Regions from separate parts of the Microbacterium sp. NPDC060117 genome, predicted to be linked through region 1. Evidence: predicted binding sites of a transcription regulator. Region 1 holds the regulator's gene; each other region holds the start of a gene.
What was found. Region 1 encodes LexA, which represses DNA repair genes until DNA is damaged. Its sites were predicted from a motif close to TCGAACANNTGTTCGA; they were not measured.
Positions count from the first base shown of each region.

Region 2: ACFWCK_RS04770 (DUF222 domain-containing protein) is a predicted target of LexA. The motif match lies at 2,916-2,931, and genes of this name have one in related genera.
Region 3: ACFWCK_RS03870 (DUF222 domain-containing protein) is a predicted target of LexA. The motif match lies at 2,642-2,657, and genes of this name have one in related genera.

Region 1 covers NZ_JBHWXR010000004.1:753,563-760,708, forward strand. Annotated here, with positions in the region: gene ACFWCK_RS19160 (prolyl oligopeptidase family serine peptidase) at 1-1,572, opposite strand, end outside; partial or broken gene ACFWCK_RS19165 (methylenetetrahydrofolate reductase) at 1,676-2,602, shown strand; gene metE (5-methyltetrahydropteroyltriglutamate--homocysteine S-methyltransferase) at 2,720-5,041, shown strand; gene lexA (transcriptional repressor LexA) at 5,123-5,809, opposite strand; gene ACFWCK_RS19180 (hypothetical protein) at 5,806-6,075, opposite strand; gene ACFWCK_RS19185 (LysM peptidoglycan-binding domain-containing protein) at 6,132-6,488, shown strand; gene ACFWCK_RS19190 (histidinol-phosphate transaminase) at 6,569-7,146, shown strand, end outside.
Region 2 covers NZ_JBHWXR010000001.1:1,052,381-1,059,526, forward strand. Annotated here, with positions in the region: gene ACFWCK_RS04765 (Ig-like domain-containing protein) at 1-1,277, opposite strand, end outside; gene ACFWCK_RS04770 (DUF222 domain-containing protein) at 1,559-2,896, opposite strand; gene ACFWCK_RS04775 (hypothetical protein) at 3,178-3,732, shown strand; gene ACFWCK_RS04780 (DNA-3-methyladenine glycosylase I) at 3,754-4,326, opposite strand; gene ACFWCK_RS04785 (PfkB family carbohydrate kinase) at 4,362-5,204, opposite strand; gene ACFWCK_RS04790 (GntR family transcriptional regulator) at 5,245-6,024, opposite strand; gene ACFWCK_RS04795 (MFS transporter) at 6,179-7,146, shown strand, end outside.
Region 3 covers NZ_JBHWXR010000001.1:855,296-862,441, forward strand. Annotated here, with positions in the region: gene ACFWCK_RS03850 (hypothetical protein) at 1-346, shown strand, start outside; gene ACFWCK_RS03855 (S1C family serine protease) at 395-1,315, opposite strand; gene ACFWCK_RS03860 (TetR/AcrR family transcriptional regulator) at 1,394-1,972, opposite strand; gene ACFWCK_RS03865 (hypothetical protein) at 1,976-2,407, opposite strand; gene ACFWCK_RS03870 (DUF222 domain-containing protein) at 2,677-4,020, shown strand; gene ACFWCK_RS03875 (MarR family winged helix-turn-helix transcriptional regulator) at 4,089-4,565, opposite strand; gene ACFWCK_RS03880 (LLM class flavin-dependent oxidoreductase) at 4,657-5,769, shown strand; gene ACFWCK_RS03885 (NADPH-dependent F420 reductase) at 5,762-6,466, shown strand; gene ACFWCK_RS03890 (NADPH-dependent FMN reductase) at 6,508-7,089, shown strand.

The DNA of each region.
Region 1 (7,146 bases):
CTCGGCCAGCAGGCGCAGATCCACGACCCCGTACCGGTCGAGACCGGCCGCGAACACCCCGCCGCGCACCAGGGCCGACAGCACCGTCCATCCGCCGGCGGAGCCCCCGCGGATCGCGATGCGGGCGGGGTCCGCGATGCGGGCTTCGGCGAGTCCCCGCGCGGCAGCCAGCACGTCGTCCACGTCGACGATGCCCCACAGGCCGTCCAACCGCTCGCGGTACGCGCGCCCATACCCGGTCGAACCGCCGTAGTTCACCTCGAGCACGCCGATGCCGCGGCTCGTGAAGTAGGTGATCCAGCCCGCCTGCGCGCCCGACGCGTGGGCGGTCGGCCCGCCGTGCACCTGCACAATGTACGGCGGCAGAGCGTCCGGATCCGCGTCGGCGTCCGGGTTCGCGGGGGCGTGGTCGAAGGCGTGCACCGGGCCGTGCGGCCCGTCGAAGGTCACCGCGCGAGCGCCGGGGACCCACGCCGGATCCACGGGATCCCCGCCGCGGACCGCGCGCACGGTGCCGGCATCGACGTCGAGCTCCCAGAGGCCGGGGGTGACCCGTCGTCCCTGCGCCGTGATCAGCACGCGGGATCCGCGCGCGTCCTCGAGGCTCAGGTCCCCGTCGAAGGGCACGTCGAGTTCGCGCAGGAGCACGCCGTCGACGTCGAGCAGGACGAGCGCATCGGACCCGTTCGTGCGGACGGCGAGGATCCTGTCGTCCTCGAGGATTCGGAACCAGCGCTGCCCGAGCACCCACAGTCCGCCGCCGGTGTCGGCGTCGGCGAGGGCGAACGACGCTGTCTCGGCGGGGGGCGTCGGTATCGGCGGCACGGGCTGCTCGCCGATCCGGGCACGGTGCAGGTTCCAGCGGCCGGTCGGGTCGTCGGCGAACAGCAGCTCGTCGTCGGTGATCCATTCGGGCTGCAGCGGGGCGCGCGCCGGAACGGGCGTGCGCGCTCCCGTGAGCAGGTTCGCGACGAAGCAGAACGCGTGCTCCCAGGGCATGTGCCGCTCGTCCCACGCCACGAAGGCGAGACGCGTGCCATCGGGGGAGAGCGCAGGATGCGCGAAGAAGCCGTCGCCGCTGAGGACCGTGACGATCGCATCGTCGTCCTCCGCGGCGGAGCCGTCGACCGGGATCTCGACGATCGCCCGCTTGTGCGGGTCGGCGCGCAGGTCTTCCCGCACCGCGAACAGGCGCCCCTGCTGCAGACGGAGGCCGCCGTACTGCGCCCCTGCGACGGTCAGCGGCACCGGCGCATCGGCGCCGGGATCCAGGCGGTGCACGCGCTGGTCCTCGCCGTCGACGAAGAACAGCGTCCCGTCCTCTGCCACTGTCCATGCACCGCCGCCGTACTCGTGCACGCGCGAGCGAGCGTTCCACGGTGCGGGCAGCACCTCCCGCGCCGCGCCCTCGCCGTCGCGGCGCATCACGCGCATGCGTCCGCGCTCCTGCGGTACCGACTCGCTCCACCAGATGCCGCCCAGGGCGTACCGGGCGCCGTCGATCTTCGCGCCGGCGACGGCGAGGTCGGCGGCGGACAGCGGGGAGGGCCAGGATCCGTGCGGAGAGCTCATCACCCGAGCCTAGAAGAGCGCGCGCCGACACATGGTGAAACACAGCATGCGGCGCATCGCGACGCCGCCTAGCGTGGGGTGACCGCCCCGACCCTGGAGAGAGATGTCCTTCGACGCGCCGCCGTTCGCCCCCGCCGGGGCGGTGCTGCCGCGCGTGCCCATCTCCTTCGAGCTCTACCCGCCGCGCACCACGGCGCCCATCGAGGCGCTGCATGAGACGATCCAGCAGCTCGCTTCCGCCGCGCCCCGGTTCATCTCCGTGACCTACGGCGCGGGCGGATCCGTCGGCGGTCGCTCGCTCGACGTGCTGCGCTACATCCGAGAGCACACCTCGGTCGAGCCGCTCGCGCACCTCACCTGCGTCGGCAACACCTACGCCGGAGCCTCGCGGTTGATCCGGGAGTTCCTCGATGCCGGGATCCTCAGCTTCCTCGCCCTGCGCGGCGATCCGCCGCTCGACGAGAGCCAGCCGTTCCTCGGAGACCTGGAGAGCTCGGCCCAGCTCGTCCAGCTGATCGACCGGGCGCAGGCGGAGCGTGCGCCCTATCAGGAGCGGCCGATCCCGGGTGTTCCCGGAGCCGTGCAGGTGACGCCGCGCCGCAAGGTGAACATCGCCGTCGCGGCCTACCCCAACGGGCATCCGCGCTCGACCTACCGGAACCAGGACATCGACGCGCTGCTGGCCAAGCAGGCCGCGGGCGCGACTCTTGCGATCACGCAGCTGTTCTTCCACCCCGACGATTACTTCGCCTTCGTCGAACGGGCCCGTCGCGCCGGCGTCACCATCCCGATCCTGCCCGGCATCATGCCGATCACATCGCCCGCGCGCCTGCGCCGGGTGCTGGAGCTCAGCGGCGAGGAGATTCCCGCCGAGCTGTCCATCGAGCTCGAGGTCGAGCCGACTGCCGAGGGCCGCACCGAGATCGGCGTCGCCCATGCGGCGGAGCTCGTGCGCGAGCTCGTGGATGGTGGCGCGCCGGGCGTCCACCTGTACGCGTTCAACCAGCACCGCACGGTGCTGGACGTGCTCGAGGCGTCAGGGGTGCTTCCCGAGAGCAGCGCTTCCCCGCGCGAGGTCCCGCAGTTCACAGAGTCCCGCGGCGTGTACGCGCCCGCTTCCTTCCCCCTTCCGTCAGAGAGGACCGTCATGACCGCATTCCCCGAGGGCACCATCCTGGGCTACCCGCGCATCGGCCGTCGCCGTGAGCTCAAGAAGGCCGTCGAGGCGTTCTGGGCCGGACGGATCGACGAGGCCGAGCTCGAGCGCACCGCTGCGGAGCTGCGCGCGACGACGCGCGAGCGTCTCGCCGTGCAGGGCCTGGGCCGTGCCGACTCCGCGATCCCCGAGTCGTTCTCGTTCTACGACCAGGTGCTCGACGCCGCCGTCACCGTGGGCGCGATCCCGGCGCGCTTCGAGGACCTGCGCTCCGCCGACGGAACCATCGGGCTGCCGGCGTACTTCACCATCGCACGCGGCGAGGGTGAGCGCGCGCCGCTCGAGATGACCAAGTGGTTCGACACGAATTACCACTACCTCGTGCCCGAGATCGGCCCGGACACCGTCTTCTCCCTCTCCAGCGACCGCATCGTGCGCCAGGTGCAGGAGGCGGCCGCGGCCGGCTTCCGTACCCGCCCCGTGATCGTCGGCCCCGTCACCTTCCTCGCGCTCGCCAAGGCGGCGGACGAGGCGCCCGAGGGCTTCGACCCGCTGTCCCGGCTCGATGACCTCATCCCGGTCTACGCCGAGCTGCTCGGTGCGCTCACGGCCGCCGGGGCGGAGTGGGTCCAGCTCGACGAGCCCGCGCTCGTGAGCGAGTCGCTGCCGTCGTCCGTGGCCGAGCTCGGCGCCGCCGCCGAGCGCGCCTACGCCGTCCTGGGCGGTCTGACCGAGCGCCCCGCCGTCTTCGTCGCCGCGCCCTACGCCGCGCTCGATGCGAACCTCGCGGTGCTCGCCGCCGCCCCGATCGAGGCCATCGGTCTCGACCTCGTGCGGGGCACCGTTCCCGCCGCCGTTCCGGGTCTCGCCGACAAGGTCCTCGTCGGCGGTGTGATCGACGGGCACAACATCTGGCGCGGCGACCTCGCGGCCGCCTTCGACACGCTCGAGGCGCTCCGTGGCCTCGGCGCCGCCGGCGTCTCCGCGTCGACCTCCACGTCGCTGCAGCACGTGCCCCACGACGTCGAGGACGAGTCGAAGCTCGACGCCCGCCTCGTGAGCTGGCTCGCCTTCGCCGACCAGAAGGTCGCGCAGGTCACGACCCTCGCGAAGGGCCTCGCCGAGGGGCGGGCCGCGATCGCCGGCGAGCTCGATGCCGCCTCCGCCGCCCTGGCGGACCGGCTCAGCGCCCCCGGCGTGCGCGTGGACGCCGTCCGCGCCCGCACTGCCGCGCTCACCGAGGCCGACTTCGACCGCGGCGACTACGACGCGCGCGTGGCAGCGCAGTCCATCGCTCTGGACCTGCCCGCGCTCCCGCTCACCACGATCGGGTCCTTCCCGCAGACCGGCGAGATCCGCCGCGCCCGCGCGCAGTTCACCAAGGGCGAGATCACGGCGGGCGAGTACGACGGGTTCCTCCGCGAGGAGATCGGTCGCGTCGTCGCGCTGCAGGAGGACCTGGGCCTGGACGTGCTCGTGCACGGCGAGCCCGAGCGCAACGACATGGTGCAGTACTTCGCCGAGAACCTCGACGGCTTCGACGTCACCGAGAACGGCTGGGTGCAGTCCTACGGATCCCGTGCCACCCGCCCGTCGATCCTCTGGGGTGACGTCTCGCGTCCGGCGCCGATCACCGTCGCCTGGTCGCAGTATGCGCAGTCCCTCACCGCGAAGCCGATGAAGGGCATGCTGACGGGGCCGGTCACGATCCTCGCCTGGTCGTTCGTGCGCGACGACCAGCCGCTCGCCGAGACCGCCAATCAGGTGGCTCTCGCGCTGCGCGACGAGATCGCGGACCTGGAGGCCGCAGGCATCGGCGTCATCCAGGTGGACGAGCCGGCGCTGCGCGAGCTGCTGCCGCTGAAGAAGGCCGACCAGCCGGCGTACCTGGACTGGTCCGTCGCCTCCTTCCGCCTCTCCACCGCGGGCGCCGAGACCGCCACGCAGGTGCACACGCACCTCTGCTACTCGGAGTTCGGCGTGGTCATCGACGCGATCCGGGCCCTCGACGCGGACGTCACCTCGATCGAGGCCGCCCGCAGCCGCATGGAGGTCGTCACCGACATCGCCGCGGCCGGCTTCGACCACGGCATCGGCCCGGGCGTCTACGACATCCACTCGCCGCGCGTCCCCGACGTGTCCGAGGTCGAGACGCTGCTGCGCCGCGCGGTCGAGGAGATCCCGACGCGCCAGCTCTGGGTCAACCCGGACTGCGGCCTGAAGACCCGCGGCTACGAGGAGACCAATGCCTCGCTGCGCAACATCGTCGAGGCCACCCGCCGCGTCCGCGAGGACGTGTCGGTCGCCGTCTGACCGGTCTGAGCCCGTCGAAGGGCCGTGAACGACGATGCCCTCCCGGATCCGTCCGGGAGGGCATCGTCGTCGTGCAGGGGATCAGACGGCGCGCAGCACCGCCACGACCTTGCCGAGCACCGTGGCGTCGTCGCCGAGGATCGGCTCGAACGCGCTGTTGCGGGGGAGCAGCCACACGTGGCCGTCTCGGCGGCGGAACGTCTTCACCGTGGCCTCGCCGTCGAGCATCGCGGCGACGATCTCACCGTTCTCCGCCGTGCCCTGAGAGCGCACCACCACCCAGTCGCCGTCGCAGATGGCGGCGTCGATCATCGACTCCCCTGAGACCTTCAGCATGAACAGGTCGCCCTTGCCGACCAGCTGGCGGGGGAGCGGGAAGATCTCCTCGACCTGCTGCTCCGCCGTGATCGGCACGCCGGCCGCGATCCGGCCCACGAGCGGCACGAGCGCCGCGTCGCCGACCGACGGAGCCGTGTCCGCGGGATTCTCCGTGGACGTGCCGGGAAGATCGATCAGGACCTCCATGGCGCGGGTCTTGCCGGCATCGCGGCGCAGATAGCCGCTGAGCTCGAGCTGGCCGAGCTGATGCGTCACGCTGCTCAGGGACTTGAGGCCCACGGCGTCGCCGATCTCGCGCATGCTCGGCGGATAGCCGTGCCGGGCGATCGAGGTCTGGATGACCTCGAGGATCGCCATCTGCTTCGCACTGAGGCTCTTGCGGCGCCGCGTCCGCGGGGCCTCGGAGCCGGGGGTCGCACCGTCGCTCATGCCATCTCCTTCGTGTGCGTCGTGCCCTCGCGGATCCGTGGGATCGGCATGGATTCGCGGGCGGCGATTCGAATGTCGGTGGTCCGTGATGGGGTCTTGTTATCGAAACCGTATCCGAGATCGGGGCGGAATCGATAGATCTGTTCGAGCGTGTCGGCAAGTCTTCGGAACTGATATTCGAAGAAGGCTTGACAGATGTTCGAACTCGAAAGTAGTTTCGGAACGTAGGTTCGCCTCTCCAGAGGCCCGGATTCGAAGATCCTCATCGGGGGATTCGGATCCGGGGAGGGGCGGACCGACACAGACACTGAGGAGAAGCACCATGAGCAGCATCACCTTCGCCGGTCAGGTTCCCGCCACGCGACTGCGGATCACCGCACGCGGTCGGCGCGTGCTCGCGGCGCTGGTCGCGCTCCCGGTGGCCGGTGCGATCGCGTTCGCGGCGCTGAGCAGCGGATCCGCGCTCGCCTCCGGTGAGCAGACGACGGGCAACACCTTCGCGACCGTCACCGTGCAGCCGGGCGACACCCTGTGGTCGATCGCGGGCGAGATTGCGCCGAACGCCGATCCGCGTGATGTCGTCGCCGAGATCTCCAAGCTGAACCTCGTCGACGGCGGTGTGATCGAGGTCGGACAGCACCTGGCGATCCCGGCGCAGTACGGCTCGGCCGGGCGCTGACAGCAGCCCGGCTTCGGCGTCGCTCAGCAACCGCGGTCATCTGTGTCCTGGCACACGGCGCAGCCGCCTAGCATGGCAGGGTGACTGTCTCGCTCGACGACTTACCCCTTCGTGACGATCTCCGCGGGTTGCGCCCGTACGGTGCCCCGCAGGCACCGCTGCCTGTGGCGCTGAACGTGAACGAGAACACGCATCCGGTGCCGGAGCAGGTGGCGAGCGACATCCTCGATGACATCGCGGTGGCGCTGCGTGACGTCAACCGCTACCCGGATCGTGAGTTCACCGCGCTCCGCGAGGGGTTCGCAGGTTACCTCGGTCATGACCTCACCGCCGCGAACATCTGGGCCGGCAACGGATCGAACGAGGTCCTGCAGCACATCCTGCAGGCCTTCGCCGGTCCGGGGCGCACCGTGTTCGGGTTCGCACCGACCTATTCGATGTATCCGCTGCTCACCCAGGGCACCGGAGCGGCATGGATCGCCGGCACCCGGCACCCGGACTACGAGCTCACCGTCGACGAAGCGGTGGCGCAGGTCTTGGAGCACGATCCGGACGTGATCCTGCTGTGCGCGCCGAACAACCCGACGGGCACGCCGCTCCCGCTCGACGTGATCGAAGCGGTCTACGAGGCGGCGCGCGGCATCGTGATCGTGGATGA
Region 2 (7,146 bases), on a different contig from region 1:
GTGTCGTTGTCGAGCACGGGCAGCATCGTGGTGCGGCCGGGACGCACCCCGAACTCGTCGTCGTGCGCGATGGGCGGGGTGTTCTCGGGGGTGCGCTTGGGCAGCGTCGTCTCGACCTGGTCGTCGCTGGTCTCGTCCTGCTTCTCGGTGTCGCCCTCGGGCGGCACGATGTCCTGCCAGTTGTCCACGCGCTGCAGGTTGTCGGTGGCCATCCACGCCGCGCCGCTCGCGGTGTCGTTGAGCACGACCACGTCGCGGTTGACCCGGAACACGAGGGTGGTGCTGCTCTCGGCGCCCTCGATCGAGGACTTCAGGTCATTGGCGGATCCGATGCAGTCGCGGAGGAACTTCGCGGATCCGCCCCAGGCGCCGTAGGTGCAGCCGTTCAGGAAGACGGGCGCCGCGGGGGCGCCGGTGCCGCCGGCCTCCTGCGCCGAGGGCGCGGATCCGTCCAGCGGCACGGAGATCAGGGCATCGGCGGTCGCCAGGACAGCGGAGCCGTTCTCCGCCGACGGCTGCTGCAGCACGGCCGCGTCGAGGTTCTTCACCTCGGAGCCGCTGAGCTCGGTGCGATGCCCGGCCGCGAACACGGTCTTCGCGTCGGCGTCGAGCACGACGGGGGTCGTGCCGACGACGGTGATCGTGGGCTTCGCGTTCTCCGCGAGTTCGATCTTCTCGGTGGACGGCGGCTGCGGGTCGCCCTGCCCGTCCACGTGCACGGTGACGATGCTGCGGTCCTTGGCGGAGACGGCGTAGACGGTGCCGTCCTTGCCCACCGTGACGTCGGCTCCGGCGCCGAGGGTGGCGGAGGGCTTCGTACCCGCGGGCTTGAACCCGCTCAGGGACGAGGCCGCGCGCACCCAGAGCTTGCCCTCCTTGGGATCGAGGATCGCGACAGTGGTGCCGCCGAGCGCCGACTTCGCGCCGCCGGGGATGAGCACGGCGTCGCTGAGCACGACGCGCGCCGGATCCACGCTGGTCAGGGTGGAGGCCGAGCGGTCGTCGACGAGCACTGTGCCGCCGGACTGCAGCACGTCGTAGTTCTCGCTGCCGGTGCGCAGACCGCCGTCCAGCACGCGGGACTCGTTGTTGAAGTGTCCGACCATCAGGCTGGACGTCTTGGTGAGCCAGACTCCGCCGTCGTGCAGGTCGACCTCCGCGGTCGGGTTGCCTTCGTAGGCGAAGGCCATCCCGGCGACGGCGACGGCCGCGGCGGTGACGCCGGCAGCGGACGCGAGGGTCTTCGGTCGCATCCGCAACCACGCGAACGACTTCACCACGAATTCCCCCCGGATGCCTCACACAGCTGTCCCATGCGCATTTGCCAGGGGACTGTAAGAGTGTATGTCGCGATCCTGGGAGCCGCGATGGGGAGGAATCCCCATCCTGTCGTGCCGCCGGGCTCCCCAGATCGGGGTCGTTGAGCGAGGACGGCGAAGCCGACCGAGACGAAACGCGGTGGCCGCGCGGAGAGGCCCTGCGGGGCTCTCGCGAGGGAGCGCCACGGGTCGACACGCTCTCGCTGCGCTCGGTGCTCGCGCAGGTGAGTAACCGGTGGTCAGGCGATGTGTTCGGTGCGCGCTCTGCCGCCGAGGCGGGGTGGCGCCCCGGTGCCGGGTGGGGGCAGGAACCAGACTCTCGCGCGGATGCCGGTGCCGTCGACACGGATGTTCCAGCCGTTGTCGTGGATGAGGTGGTGGCAGGTCTCGCAGAGCAGCACACCGTTGGACAGGTCTGTTTTGCCGTGGTCGCGTTTCCACCAGTCGATGTGGTGGGCTTTGGTCATTCCGGGTGGGAGTCCGCAGAACGCGCACCCCCCGTCGCGTTCGGTGAGGGCGTGGCGTTGGGCGCGGGTGAAAAGGCGCCGGTCGCGTCCCCAGTTCAAGACCTCCCCGTCGTCCCCGCACACCCAGCTGGTCATGCCGCCCCCGCCTGCCATGCGGCGGACGGTGTCGATGCTGACCGGCTGCTCGATCCCGTCGATCAGCCCGAACCCGGTGCCGTGCTCCAGGTCGGTCGCGTTGACGCGGACGATCACGGTCGCCCCGTTCAACGTCTTGTTCCGCTGACAGGTGAGGGCATGTTCGGCGAAATGGACGAGAGCGTCGGCCTGGACCTCCTGCACGGTGCGCCGATCCGCATCCGGGGCGGCCGGGTCCCGGCCCTCACGTTTCGCGGCGAACTCGGCAGACACGAACCCCTCGATCGCCGTCTTCACCGCCGCCGCCCGTTCCGGATCCAGCACCGCGCTTAGGTGCAGCATCCCGTCCCGTTCGAACAGGGTCAGCGATGCCCGCGACCGCAACTCGTCCTCCCGCGGAGCGACACCATCCGGATCCAGATGCGCCTCCAACCGGGTCACCGCCCGTCGCACCTCGTCCAAAGACAGACCAGGAGCGAGCCCGGCGAGAACATGCTCTGCCTCTGCTGCGCGCTCGCGGCCGACCTTCGGGATCATCCGGTCCAGGAAGGAGATGATCATGGACGTCGCAGCCGCCCCGATCCGGCCCGCCACCAGCGCCTCACGCATCGCAGGGAACTTCGCCGGCAACTCCTCGCCGATCAGGTTCGAGCGCGGCGCGGTGGCCTCCCCCACCTTCATCAACCGGGCCGCGTCGCCCGTCGACGAACCCGTCGTGGTCGCGATCAGTTGCGCGGCGCCACGATAGCCCTGCTGCTTGGCCAGCGACTCGGGTCCGAGCTCGCGTCGCGACTCCCGAGCGATGCCGGCTGCGACTTCCGCGTGCACGGCGTCCGCCGCGCGCTTGAGCTGCCCGATCGCCGCGTTGGCGGCGACCAGACGAGCCCGGGACAGGCCGGCACCGGAATCGGCTCCGCCCCACACCTGCGCCAGAAGCCGGGTGGCTTCCAGGAGCGGATCAAGGGTGCCGGACATGCTCCGATCCTACCAAGGTTCGAAGATATGTTCCAACTTTGTCCACAGCAAATCCCTCTTCTGACCTGGGAATAGCCTGAGCCCGGCCGACGGATCCGGCGCCGCGTTTCCTCTCGCTCCTCGCTGCGCTCGGTGCTCGCTCAACGACCCCACGGAGTTACGCACGGGGCTTGCTCGACGACGCCGAAGGCCGTTCCCCTCCCTCCACCCTTCGATCGATTTCCCTGCGGACGGGCCAGGATCCGGCCGTCCGCACAGGCCATGGCCGTACTCTCAGGAGCATGTTCCTCGACCCCGTGCTGCGCCGTGTTGAGCCGCTGCTGCTGCGTGTGGACCGTCTCGCCGGCGGCCGCAACGCGCACGAGAAGATCGTCGAATCGGACCGCGACCACCACCGCACGGTCCGTGCGTTCCGCTGGGTGTTCTGGCTGCTCGCCGTGGAGCTGCTGATCGGCATCGCCGCGGTCGTCGTCGCCGTCGTGATCGCGGTGCAGGCCGGCTCGATCACCGCCGTGCCGTTCGCCGTGTGGATGCGCGCGCTGATCGTGCTCGCGATGACGGTCACGCTCTTCTACTTCGCGTGGCGCGCGGCACTGGGGTGGCGCTGGGCGTATCAGCGGCTGCGGCTGTTCGCGCAGATCTTCCCCGTCATCACCCTCGTGATGGCCGCGATCCCCGGGTTGTATCCGGCGTGGATGGTGACCGAGCAGATCGTGTTCAGCCTCATCATGATCGGTGTCGCCGACTTCCTCACCAGCGACCACATGCGCCAGGCGTTCCGCAAGCCGGATGCGGCAGCGGATCCCGGCTCCGCGCCAGCGGATCCGGCGTCCTGACGCCGACAGCGCCCGCGGCTCTCACGCCGCGCGCCAGCACCCCTCGAGGTGGTCGTCGACCATGCCGGCGGACTGCATGAGCGCGTACATCGTCGTGGGGCCGACGAAGCGGAATCCCCGCTTGCGCAGAGCCTTGCTCATCGCCTCGGACTCGGCGGTCACCGCGGGGACCTCGGACATGGTCCGCGGGCGCGCACCGATGCCCGCCGCCGGGGCGAACGACCACATGAGCGCGTCGAGCTCGCCGTCGGCCATCTCCCGCACGAGCGCGGCGTTGCCGATCGTCGCCTCGATCTTCGCGCGATTGCGGATGATGCCGGCGTCCGCCATGAGCCGGGCGATGTCGTCCTCGCCGAACTCCGCGACCACGTCGGGCTCGAAGCCCGCGAACACCTCGCGGAATCGCGGGCGCTTGCGCAGGATCGTGATCCAGCTCAATCCCGCCTGGAACCCCTCCAGCGCCATCTTCTCGAACAGCGCACGGTCGCCGTGCAGCGGCCGGCCCCACTCCTCGTCGTGGTAGCGACGGTACTCGGGATCGTCCCCCGCCCAGGCGCAGCGCGGACGGTCGTCATCGGCGAGGGGGGTCGTCATGGATCCAGGGTAGGCGCGGGCGCCGACACCGGGGCTCACTCGGCGGGCAGGTACTCCCCGAGCGCGGCGAGCAGCGGCTGCGACCGCGGATCCGCGACGGCGGCGGCACCCACCGCACAGGCCGCCGACAGGGCGCGCTGCGGAGCGATGCCGGAGGCGAGCCCGATCGTGAGGGCCGCGCAGAACGCGTCGCCGGCGCCGACGCTGTTCACGACCGTGGTCTTCACCGCGGGCGCCGAAGCGACGAGCTCCCCGTGCTCGAACAGCTTCGCCCCCTCTCCGCCGTAGGTCACGGCGACTCTGCGGGCGGTGCGCAGCACGGGCAGCAGCGCGTACTCCGTCTCGTTCACGATGATGAGGTCGGCACGCTCGACGACCGCGGCGGGCAGGTCGAGCGCCGGCGCGGCGTTGACCGCCAGATACCCGGGCGCGGTCGCGGCGAGCGCGGCGACCACGCCCATCGAGATCTCCAGCTGCGCGAGCACCGCCTCGTCGGATCCGAACACGACGCCGTCCAGGCTCACCTCGCCGTTGGCGCCCTCGCACACGGCGATCTGGTTCTCGCCCTCCGCGTCCACGACGATGAGCGCGACGCCGGTGGGCTCCGCGCCGCGGCGCACCGCGTGCGTGTCGACGCCCGCGGCCGCGAGCTCGTCGATCATCCAGGACCCGTCGGCGTCGGAGCCGACAGCGCCGACCATCCGCACCGCAGCGCCGAGGCGCGCGGCCGCGGCGGCCTGATTGGCGCCCTTGCCGCCGGCCTCGCGCGACAGCCGTCCGCCGCCGATCGTCTCGCCCGGCTCCGGCAGCCGGGTGGTGCGAGCAGTGAGATCGACGTTGATGCTGCCGACGACGGCGAGCGCGAGCGGTGCGGTCATGAGGACTCCACTTCCTGAGGGGCGGGGACGAGGCAGTGCGTCACTGCGCGGTCTGCACGACCGAGAGGACGCCCGCCTTGACGGAGACGATGCACTTGGCGAGGTAGACGGGGAGGCCCCCCGAGGAGACGGTCTGGGTGAGGATGAGCACGGGGTCGCCCGGTTTGAGTCCGAGCAGCACACCGCGGGTGCGGCCGACGACGTTGACCGTGATCTCGCACACGCCCGTCCCGAAGCCGACGCCGCGGGCCGCGAGCGCCGTCATGAGGCTCGTCGGGTCGCCGGTCGCCTCCTCGAGCACGGCCGCGATCTGCGGGCTCGCGTCGGTCAGGTAGCGTCCCGCGGGCAGGTGCTCCTGCAGGATGGCGATCGGCTCGCCGGCCCGCTCGATCACGCTCTCCCGGAACCAGGTGTTCGCCGCGTCGTCGAGACCCAGATGCCCCGACACGTAATCCGTGGTGGGCTGCACGACGAACTCGAGCTGCCGGACACCGACGTCCTCGCCGCCCTCGGCGAGCGCCGCTTCGAGGGGGCGCAGCTCTTCGAGACCGACGGTGGGGAGATCCTCCGCGACGAAGCGCCCGATCCCGCGGCGGGTGAGGATCAGCCCGTCCTCCTCGAGCAGCATGAGCGCTTCGCGGACGACCGTGCGCGACACTCCCAGCGAGACGCCGAGCTCGGTCTCACGAGGCAACGCGGATCCCAGGGAGAAGACACCGGACCGGATCCCCTCAGCCAGGCGGGAGTAGACGGCCACCCGCAGGGGCTGACCCACGGGGGCGGTCAGCGGCCGGGCCAGGAACTGCTCGACATCCGTCATCGGGTCTCCTCCACCGCCTGCCGGGCCTCCGGATTCGGCCGCGCTCGCCGATCATTCAAGCACGGAAGCGATCATTTGCAGATGTTCTACCTCAGAGGTATAACATCATATAACCCGAGGGAGCGATGCTCCCTTCCTTGACGAAGGAGTCACTGTGCAGCTCTCCCCCGCCCCCGCGGCGCTCGATCGCCCCGCGCCGATCCGCGGCGGCCGCTCCGTCCTGCTCGTGGCGACCCTGATCCTCACGGTCGTCGCCTTCCAGCTGAACTCGAGCATGATCAGCCCCGCCCTGCCCGACATCGCGAAGCAGCTGGGCGCCCCCATGGACGCGGTCTCGCAGGTCTCGTCGCTGTTCTTCCTCGCCGGAGCCGTCGGCGGCATCGTGCTCGCGCGCTGGAGCGACTTCATCGGCCGCAAGCGCGCCCTGCTGATCGTGCTCGCCCTCATCGGGCTCGGCACGGTGCTCTGCCTCGTCTCCCCGAACCTCCCCGTGCTGCTGCTGGGACGGGTGCTGCAGGGCGCGTCGAGCGCGGCGTTCCAGATCTCCTACGTGATCCTCGCCGAGACCCTGCCTGCTGCCGTGTTCCCGACCGTGCTCGGGATCCTCACCGCGATCAACGGCGGCGTGGGCGGCGTGGACGGCTGGATCGGAGGCCTCCTGGCCGACGCGTACGGATTCCGCTCGCTGTTCGTCGTGATCCTCGCGGTCGCCGTGATCGCGATCGTGAGCGTGGCCCTCGCCGTGCCGCGCGACGGCGCACCCTCCTCGACCGGGCGCATGGACTGGTGGGGCGCCGCCGCGCTCTCGATCGGTCTGATCTGCCTCACCTACTTCGTGTCGACCGGATCCGGCCAGGGCTGGTTCGCCCCGCTCACTCTGCTCTTCCTCGCCGGTACGATCGTCGCGCTGGTCGCCTTCGTGGCCATCGAGAAGCGCCGCCGCACGCCGCTCGTCGCCGTGCAGCACCTGCGTTCGCGCCAGGTGTGGCCGGTCATCGCCGTCACCGTGCTGACCCTGTCGAGCGTGTTCGCCGTGATCAACTTCACGATCGTGATCCTCAGCCAGAACCAGGCGGTCGGCTACGGTCTCAACGCGTCGACCTCCGCTCTGCTCTACCTCAC
Region 3 (7,146 bases), on a different contig from region 1:
CGAGACGATCACCATGGCGTGCATCCAGATCGCCGCCGATGCCAGGGACTGGTGGGAGTCCGGGCCCGTCCGCGACGTCACGATCGCGGACAACCGGTTCCTGGGCGTGACCGCGGGCGTGCTCGAGGTCGCGCCTGGCACGTACGAAGGCGCCCCGCCGGCGCACGGCACGATCCGCCTCGAGCGCAACGAGATCGAGGCGGACGGGCCGCTGCTGGGCGAGATCCGCGGAGTCGAGTCGCTCGTGCTGCGCGGGAACCGCGTGCACCGTCTTCGCCCCCGCAGACGGGAGCATCCGGCGCTCGACGCTCCCGAAGACGGTTTCCGCCAGGATCCGCGCAGTTGAGCCGGGGGCGGCTGAGACGGGATCACCAGCGGTTTTCGCGGTGGGGACTCAGCCGAGTCGCAGTTCCTCGGGCTCCAGGACGAGGTCGATCAGGGCACCGCCGCGCAGCACGGTCATCTCCATCCGACGCCCGATCGCACCTTCGACCATGACGCGCTGCAGCCCCGTCGGGTCGAACACGGGCGTGCCGTCGATCGACAGCACGATGTCGCCGGGGCGGGCGCCCGCGAGAGCGGCAGGGCTCCCCGGAACCGTCGACATGACCTGCATCCCGGTCGCGGAGCCCACCTTCGCGGCGGCCTCGGGGGTGAGTGGAACCCTGGACCCTGCCACGCCGAGCCAGGCCCGGCGCACACGGCCGGCAGTGGAGAGCGTGTCGATGATCTCGAGCGTCGTGGCGTTGATCGGGACGGCGAGGCCGAGCCCGACGCCCGCGACGGCCGTGTTCACGCCGACGAGCCTGCCCGCACTGTCGGCCAGTGCGCCCCCGCTGTTGCCCGGGTTCAAGGCCGCATCCGTCTGGATCACCTCGTCGATCACGCGGCCCGACGCGGTCGGCAGAGAACGGCCGAGCGCCGACACGATGCCCGCAGTGACGCTGCCCGCGAGCCCTCGGGGGTTGCCGAGGGCGACGACGAGCTGCCCCACGCGCAGCCGTGCGGCGTCGCCCAGCGGCACCGGATCCGGCGTCCGCCCGCGGGCGCGCAGCACGGCGAGGTCACTCAGCACATCGGATCCGACGACGTCCGCGTCGGCCGTGGTGCCGTCGCCGAACGCGAGCCCCACCTCGCGCGCGCCCGTGACGACGTGCGCACTCGTGAGCAGCAGCCCGGCGCGGATCACCGTGGCGCTGCCGGCGCCCGCGCCTTCGGCCGTGCGCACGTTCACGGCCGCGACCGCAGGCAGCACCGTCTCGGCGACGCGCACCACGATGGTCGAGTACGCGTCGAGCGCTTCATCGTCGTCCATGATCAGCAGTCTCCGCCCGGACCGAGCGGGGTCGGCGGTCGTTCGCCGAGGGCTGACGCCTCCGCGCCGCCCTCGGCCTCACGCCTCGTTCGACGGCCCGGCGTTCAGTTCCGACGCGGCGCGCTGCAGCTGCCCCGCCGCGAGATCGAAAGGCTCGAACGAACGCTCCGCGCGAGCGATCGCGACCGCTCCCTCGGTCGCCGCGAGTACCTGAGCGGCGAAAGCCGGCGCGATCGACGGATCCGCCCCGCCTGCGACGAAGAGGCCTGCGAGCACACCGCGCCAGTCGCGGAACAGTCCTCCCGCCTTCTCACGCAGCGCGCCCGCACCCGTCGACGTGGTCACCGCGAGCAGCGAGCAGCCGACCGCGAAGTCGGTGAGTTCGAGCCCGCGCCGCCATCCGTCGGTGAATGTGCGCACGACCGTGCCCGGGTCCTTTCCGGCGAGCCCCTCGAGGCGATCGAAGGTGCGGGTGCTCTGTGCGTCGAGCGCTGCGGCGACCAGCTCGTCCTTGCCGCCGGGGAAGTGGTGATAGATCGACCCGCGGGGCGCACCCGAGCGCGCGATCACCTCGGTGAACGATGCGGCCTGGTAACCGTCCTCCGCGAGGATCCGGATCGCGGCCTCGATCATCGCGGTCCGGGCGTCCGACGTCACCTGTCAGGACCCCTGCAGCTTCGCGATCTCGGCCCTGGCCGCCTGCACGAGGTCCGCGTTCGTGTGCGCGGTGCCCCACAGGCCCCAGCCTCCCTCGACCGCCTCGGTCAGCAAGACCCACGTGCGCGCGGAGAGCGACGGATCCGCTGCCGCCTCCGCCACGGCATCGGTCAGCTGGGCGACCACGGCGAGCTGCTTGTCGCGGTCCAGCGCACCGGCGTTGGTGAGCACCTGGACCCGGACGTAATCGCTGTCACCGTCGACGTTGCGGATCGCGCCGGCCGGCAGCTCGTGCACGAACGCGGCCGTGTTCTTGCGGAACATCGGGATGTCGGGCACCTGCTCGACACGCATGACGATCTCGGCAAGACGCTGCGCGAGCACCTGCGGATCCGGGAACGTGCCCTCGGTCGCGTACAGATCGATCATCGGCATGACGAACTCCTTCGCTTTATGATGTTCGTCATATTATGTCGGCCATCATAGAGCGTCAAGGGGCGACTCGAAGGGTCGGCGTCGCGATCCAAGTCCGTCGAGCCATTGCAGGGCGCGATTGGATCCGACCGCGCTCGCCTGCCGACGTTCGCGTCGCGGTGCTCCACACATCGCTGCGGGGGGCGATCGCAGAATATTCCCAGGTCTGGAGATGAATCGGGATGTGGATAGCTCTGGAACATATCTTCGAAACAAGGTAAAATCGGGGTATGACCAGCACCCTCGACCCGCTTGTGGAAGCCACTCGGCTTCTGGAGCAGGCATGGGGTGAGGTCGAGTCCGGTGCGAGGCTCTCCCGCGCCGGTCTGGTCGCTGTCAACGACGCGATCGGGCAGCTCAAGCGCACCGCCGACGCCGTGCACGCGGAGGTCGCGGCCGGCATCGCCCGCGAGTCGCGGCGGGAGTTGGGTCCGGAGTCTTTGGCGAAGCAGCACGGGTACCGGAACGCGGCGCAGCTGATCGCGACCACGGCAGGATCGTCGACCGGTGACGCGGCCCGGCTGGTGAAACTGGGGGAGGCGACCGCGCCACGGTCGAACCTGATCGGCGAGGAGCTGCCGGCGAAGTTCCCCGCAGTGCGGGCGGCACTCGCGGCGGGCCGCGTCGGTGCCGCGGCGGCCGGGATGATCGTGTCGTTCCTGGACCGGATGATCGTGAACGTGGGGCGCGAGCGGGCAGGGGAGGCCGAACGTCTCCTGGTCGGGTTGGCACCGAGGTTGTCGCTGGATGAGGTGCGTCGGATGATCACCCGGATGGAGGCGCACCTGGACCCGGACGGGGTGCCGCCCCGGGAAGATGACCTGCGGGGGCAGGCGAAACTGTCTATGTTCGAACGCGACGGGATGCTGCACCTGAACGCGATCCTGGACCCTGAGCGGGCCGCCGCGGTGAAGACCGCGATCGAAGGATTCGTGTCCGCCCAGTTCGCCGCGAAACGTGACGGCCGCGACCCGAACGCCCCCGACGTCGACCGGCGCACTCTGGGGCAGATCCAGGCCGACGCCCTGGTGCATTTCGCCGAGCACGCCCTCACCTGCGTGAAGAGCAAGACGTTGAACGGGGCGACCGTGGTCGTCCGGGTCAATGCGCTGGATCTGGAATCCGGGACCGGATTCGGGTTGATCGACGGGATCACCCAGCCGGTCAGCATCGACACGGTCCGCCGAATGGCTGCCGCTGGCGGACTGATCGGGTGGGTGTGCGGGCAGGACGGGGAGATCCTGAACTGGGGACGCGAGAAAAGACTCTTCACCGATGCGCAGAAGCTCGCCCTCCGCGAACGTGACGGCGGGTGTGCGTTCTGCGGGCTCCCACCCGGAATGACCAAAGCCCACCACATCGACTGGTGGAAACGTGACCACGGCAAGACGGATCTATCCAACGGGGTCCTGTTGTGCGAAACATGCCACCACCTCGTCCACGACAACGGCTGGGAGATCCACATCGACGGCACGGGGATCCGCGCTAAAGTCTGGTTCCTGCCCCCACCGTCGACGGATCCCCTCCGCACTCCGCGCCTGGGCGGACGAGCCCGCACCGAGCACCTCACCTGACGTGCGGGGAGGGTGCGACGTTTCGTCTCGGTCGCCTGCGGCGCCCTCGCTCAACGACCCCGGGCGCGTCAGTCCTGCGGGGCGAGCCCGAGATGCCGGCGCAGCGCGACCGAGATGTCGTCGACGTACGCGAGCTGTTCAGGAGTGAGCGCGTCGAGGAAGAGCTCGCGCACGGCGCGCAGATGCGGGACCGAACCGGCGCGGAACTGCTCGCGCCCTTCATCCGTGGCCACCACGTCGACGCCGTGCGCACCGTCGACGCAGGGCTGCCGACGGATCAGCCCACGCTTCTCCATACGCCCGAGGTGATGCGAGAGGCGGCTGCGCTCCCAGCCGATGAGTGCCGCCAGCTCGGATGAGCGCAGCATGTGCTCCGGCGCCTCGGTGAGCGCGAGCAGCACCTGGTAGTCGCCGGATGAGAGCGCCGACTCGCTCAGCAGGCGGGCGGTCAGCCGCGCGCGGAGCGCCTCGGCCGTCTCGATGTGGTCCCGCCAGATACGCAGCTGCTCCCGCGTGGGCATCGACCGGGGGTGGGACCCGTTCATCTCGCCTCCTCGGGAATTGATACGTCAATCTTATCGTTGCATCGGCTATTGACACGTCAATCGGACGGTCGGATCCCTGAGAGGACGCACGATGAGCACCCAGAGCACCCGTCTGGAGTTCGGACTGAACTCGTTCGGCGACGTGGCCACGGACGGCGACCGCGTGATGAGCGACGCCGAGTCACTGCGCCTGCTGGTCGACGAGGCCCAGCTGGCGGAATCCGTGGGGCTCGACGTGTTCAGCGTCGGCGAGCACTACAAGGAGAACTCGGTCGACTCGGCGACTCCGGTGCTGCTCGCGGCCGCCGCACAGGCGACCTCGGCGATCGGGCTCGGCACATCGGTGACCGTGCTCTCGACCCAGGATCCGGTACGGCTCTACCAGGAGTTCGCGACGGTGGACGGGATCTCGAACGGCCGCACCCAGCTGGTGCTCGGTCGTGCCTCCGCAATCGAGTCGTTCCCGCTGTTCGGCTACGACATCGCCGAGTACGAGGAGCTCTTCGAGGAGAAGCTCGACCTCTTCGTGCGGCTGATGCGCGAGGACCGGGTCACCTGGTCGGGCAAGTACCGCACGCCACTGGACGACGTGCAGCTGCACCCGCGGATGCCGGAGGGCGGGATCCCCGCCTGGATCGGCATCGGCGGCAGCCCGGACTCCGTGATCCGCGCCGCCCGCTACGGCCTGCCGCTGATGATGGCGATCATCGGGGGCCGCCCTGAGCGCTTCGCCGGCCATGCCGAGCTCTACCTCCGGGCGCTGGCGCAGCTCGGGCATGACGAACTCCCGATCGGACAGCACTCACTGGGACTCATCGCCGAGACCGACGACGAGGCCAAGAACCTGCACTGGCGGTACTGGGAGCCGGTGGTCACGCAGGTGAGCAAGGAGCGCGGGTTCTACCCGCCGACCGCCGAGCGTTACGCGGAGGAGGTCGACACCGGCGCACTGTACGTCGGCTCCCCCGAGACGGTCGCCCGCAAGATCGCCGCCATCGTGCGGGCGAACCATCTCTCCCGCTTCGACCTGAAATACGACCTGACGCACCTGCCGCGCGACGTGCGCGAGAACAGCATCCGGCTCTTCGGCGAGCGCGTGGCCCCACGGGTGCGGGAGCTGCTGGACGAGGATCCGGGCGACTGGCACACCACCGGACGCGGGACCGCGCAGATCGTCAAGGGCGGCAAGGCCGTCCATGCCTGAGACCACAGAGGAGAACATCATGATCGATCACCAGAGCCCCACCATCGGCATCCTCGGCGCCGGGAAGGTCGGCATGACACTCGCCCGCCTCGCCATCGCCGCCGGCTTCCGCGTGCTGATCGCGGGATCCGGTGATCCGCAGCGCATCGCGCTGACCGTGGACGTCATGGCACCGGGAGCGATCGCGGTGCGACCGGAGTATGCGGCGGGCACACCGGACATCGTCATCCTGGCCCTGCCGCTCGGCAAGTACCGGAGTGTGCCGGCGGAACAACTCGACGGCAAGCTCGTGATCGACGCCATGAACTACTGGTGGGAGACCGACGGCATCCGCGACGATCTGAGCGACCCGCGCACCTCCACCAGTGAGGTCGTGCAGGAGTTCCTGACCGGATCCCGTGTCGTGAAGGCCCTGAACCACATGGGCTATCACGATCTCGAGGACGAGGCCGCACCCACCGGATCCGCAGGCCGCAAGGCGATCGCGATCGCCGGCGACCGAGAGGACGACGTCGCACGCGTCGCCGAGGTCGTGGACGCCTTCGGTTTCGATCCGGTTCTCATCGGATCCCTCGCCGACGGCGTCGTGCTTCAGCCCGGATACCCCACCTTCGGCGCGGACCTGCCCGCCGACGAACTGCGGGCGGTCATCCGCGCCGCCGAGGCGGATCGCATTCCGACCGCTCTCGCCTGGTGACCTCCACCGACAACGGCACCTACGAAAGGAACGTGACAGAAATGACCAAGATCGCCATCATCCTCGGCAGCACCCGCCCCGGCCGCAACGGCAAGCAGGTCGCCGACTGGGTTCTCGAACAGGCGAGCAAACGAGACGACGCCGAATTCGAGCTCGTCGATCTCCTCGACTACCCCCTGCCTCACCTCGACGAGCCGATGCCGCCGGCGATGGGCCAGTACCAGAACGACCACACCTGGGCGTGGTCCGAGAAGATCGCCGAGTTCGACGGGTACATCTTCGTCACCCCCGAGTACAACCACTCCACCTCGGGTGTGCTGAAGAACGCGATCGACTACCTGCACACCGAGTGGAACAACAAGGCCGCGGCATTCGTCGGTTACGGCGGGGTCGGCGGGGCACGCGCGATCGAGCACCTGCGGCTCGTCCTCGCCGAACTCCAGGTCGCCACCGTCCGGCAGACGTTGACGCTCTCGATGCTCACCGAGTTCGAGAACTTCCGCACCTTCGCGCCCGGCGAGTATCAGCTCGGCTTCCTGAACACCCTGTTCGACCAGCTGATCGCGTGGTCGAACGCCCTCGCACCACTGCGCGAGCCGGAGCTTGCGGACCTGACCGCCTGAAGTCCGACGCGGAGCCGATGGCCGACCCTGGCCGTGTCTTCGTCCGATCCGGACGGT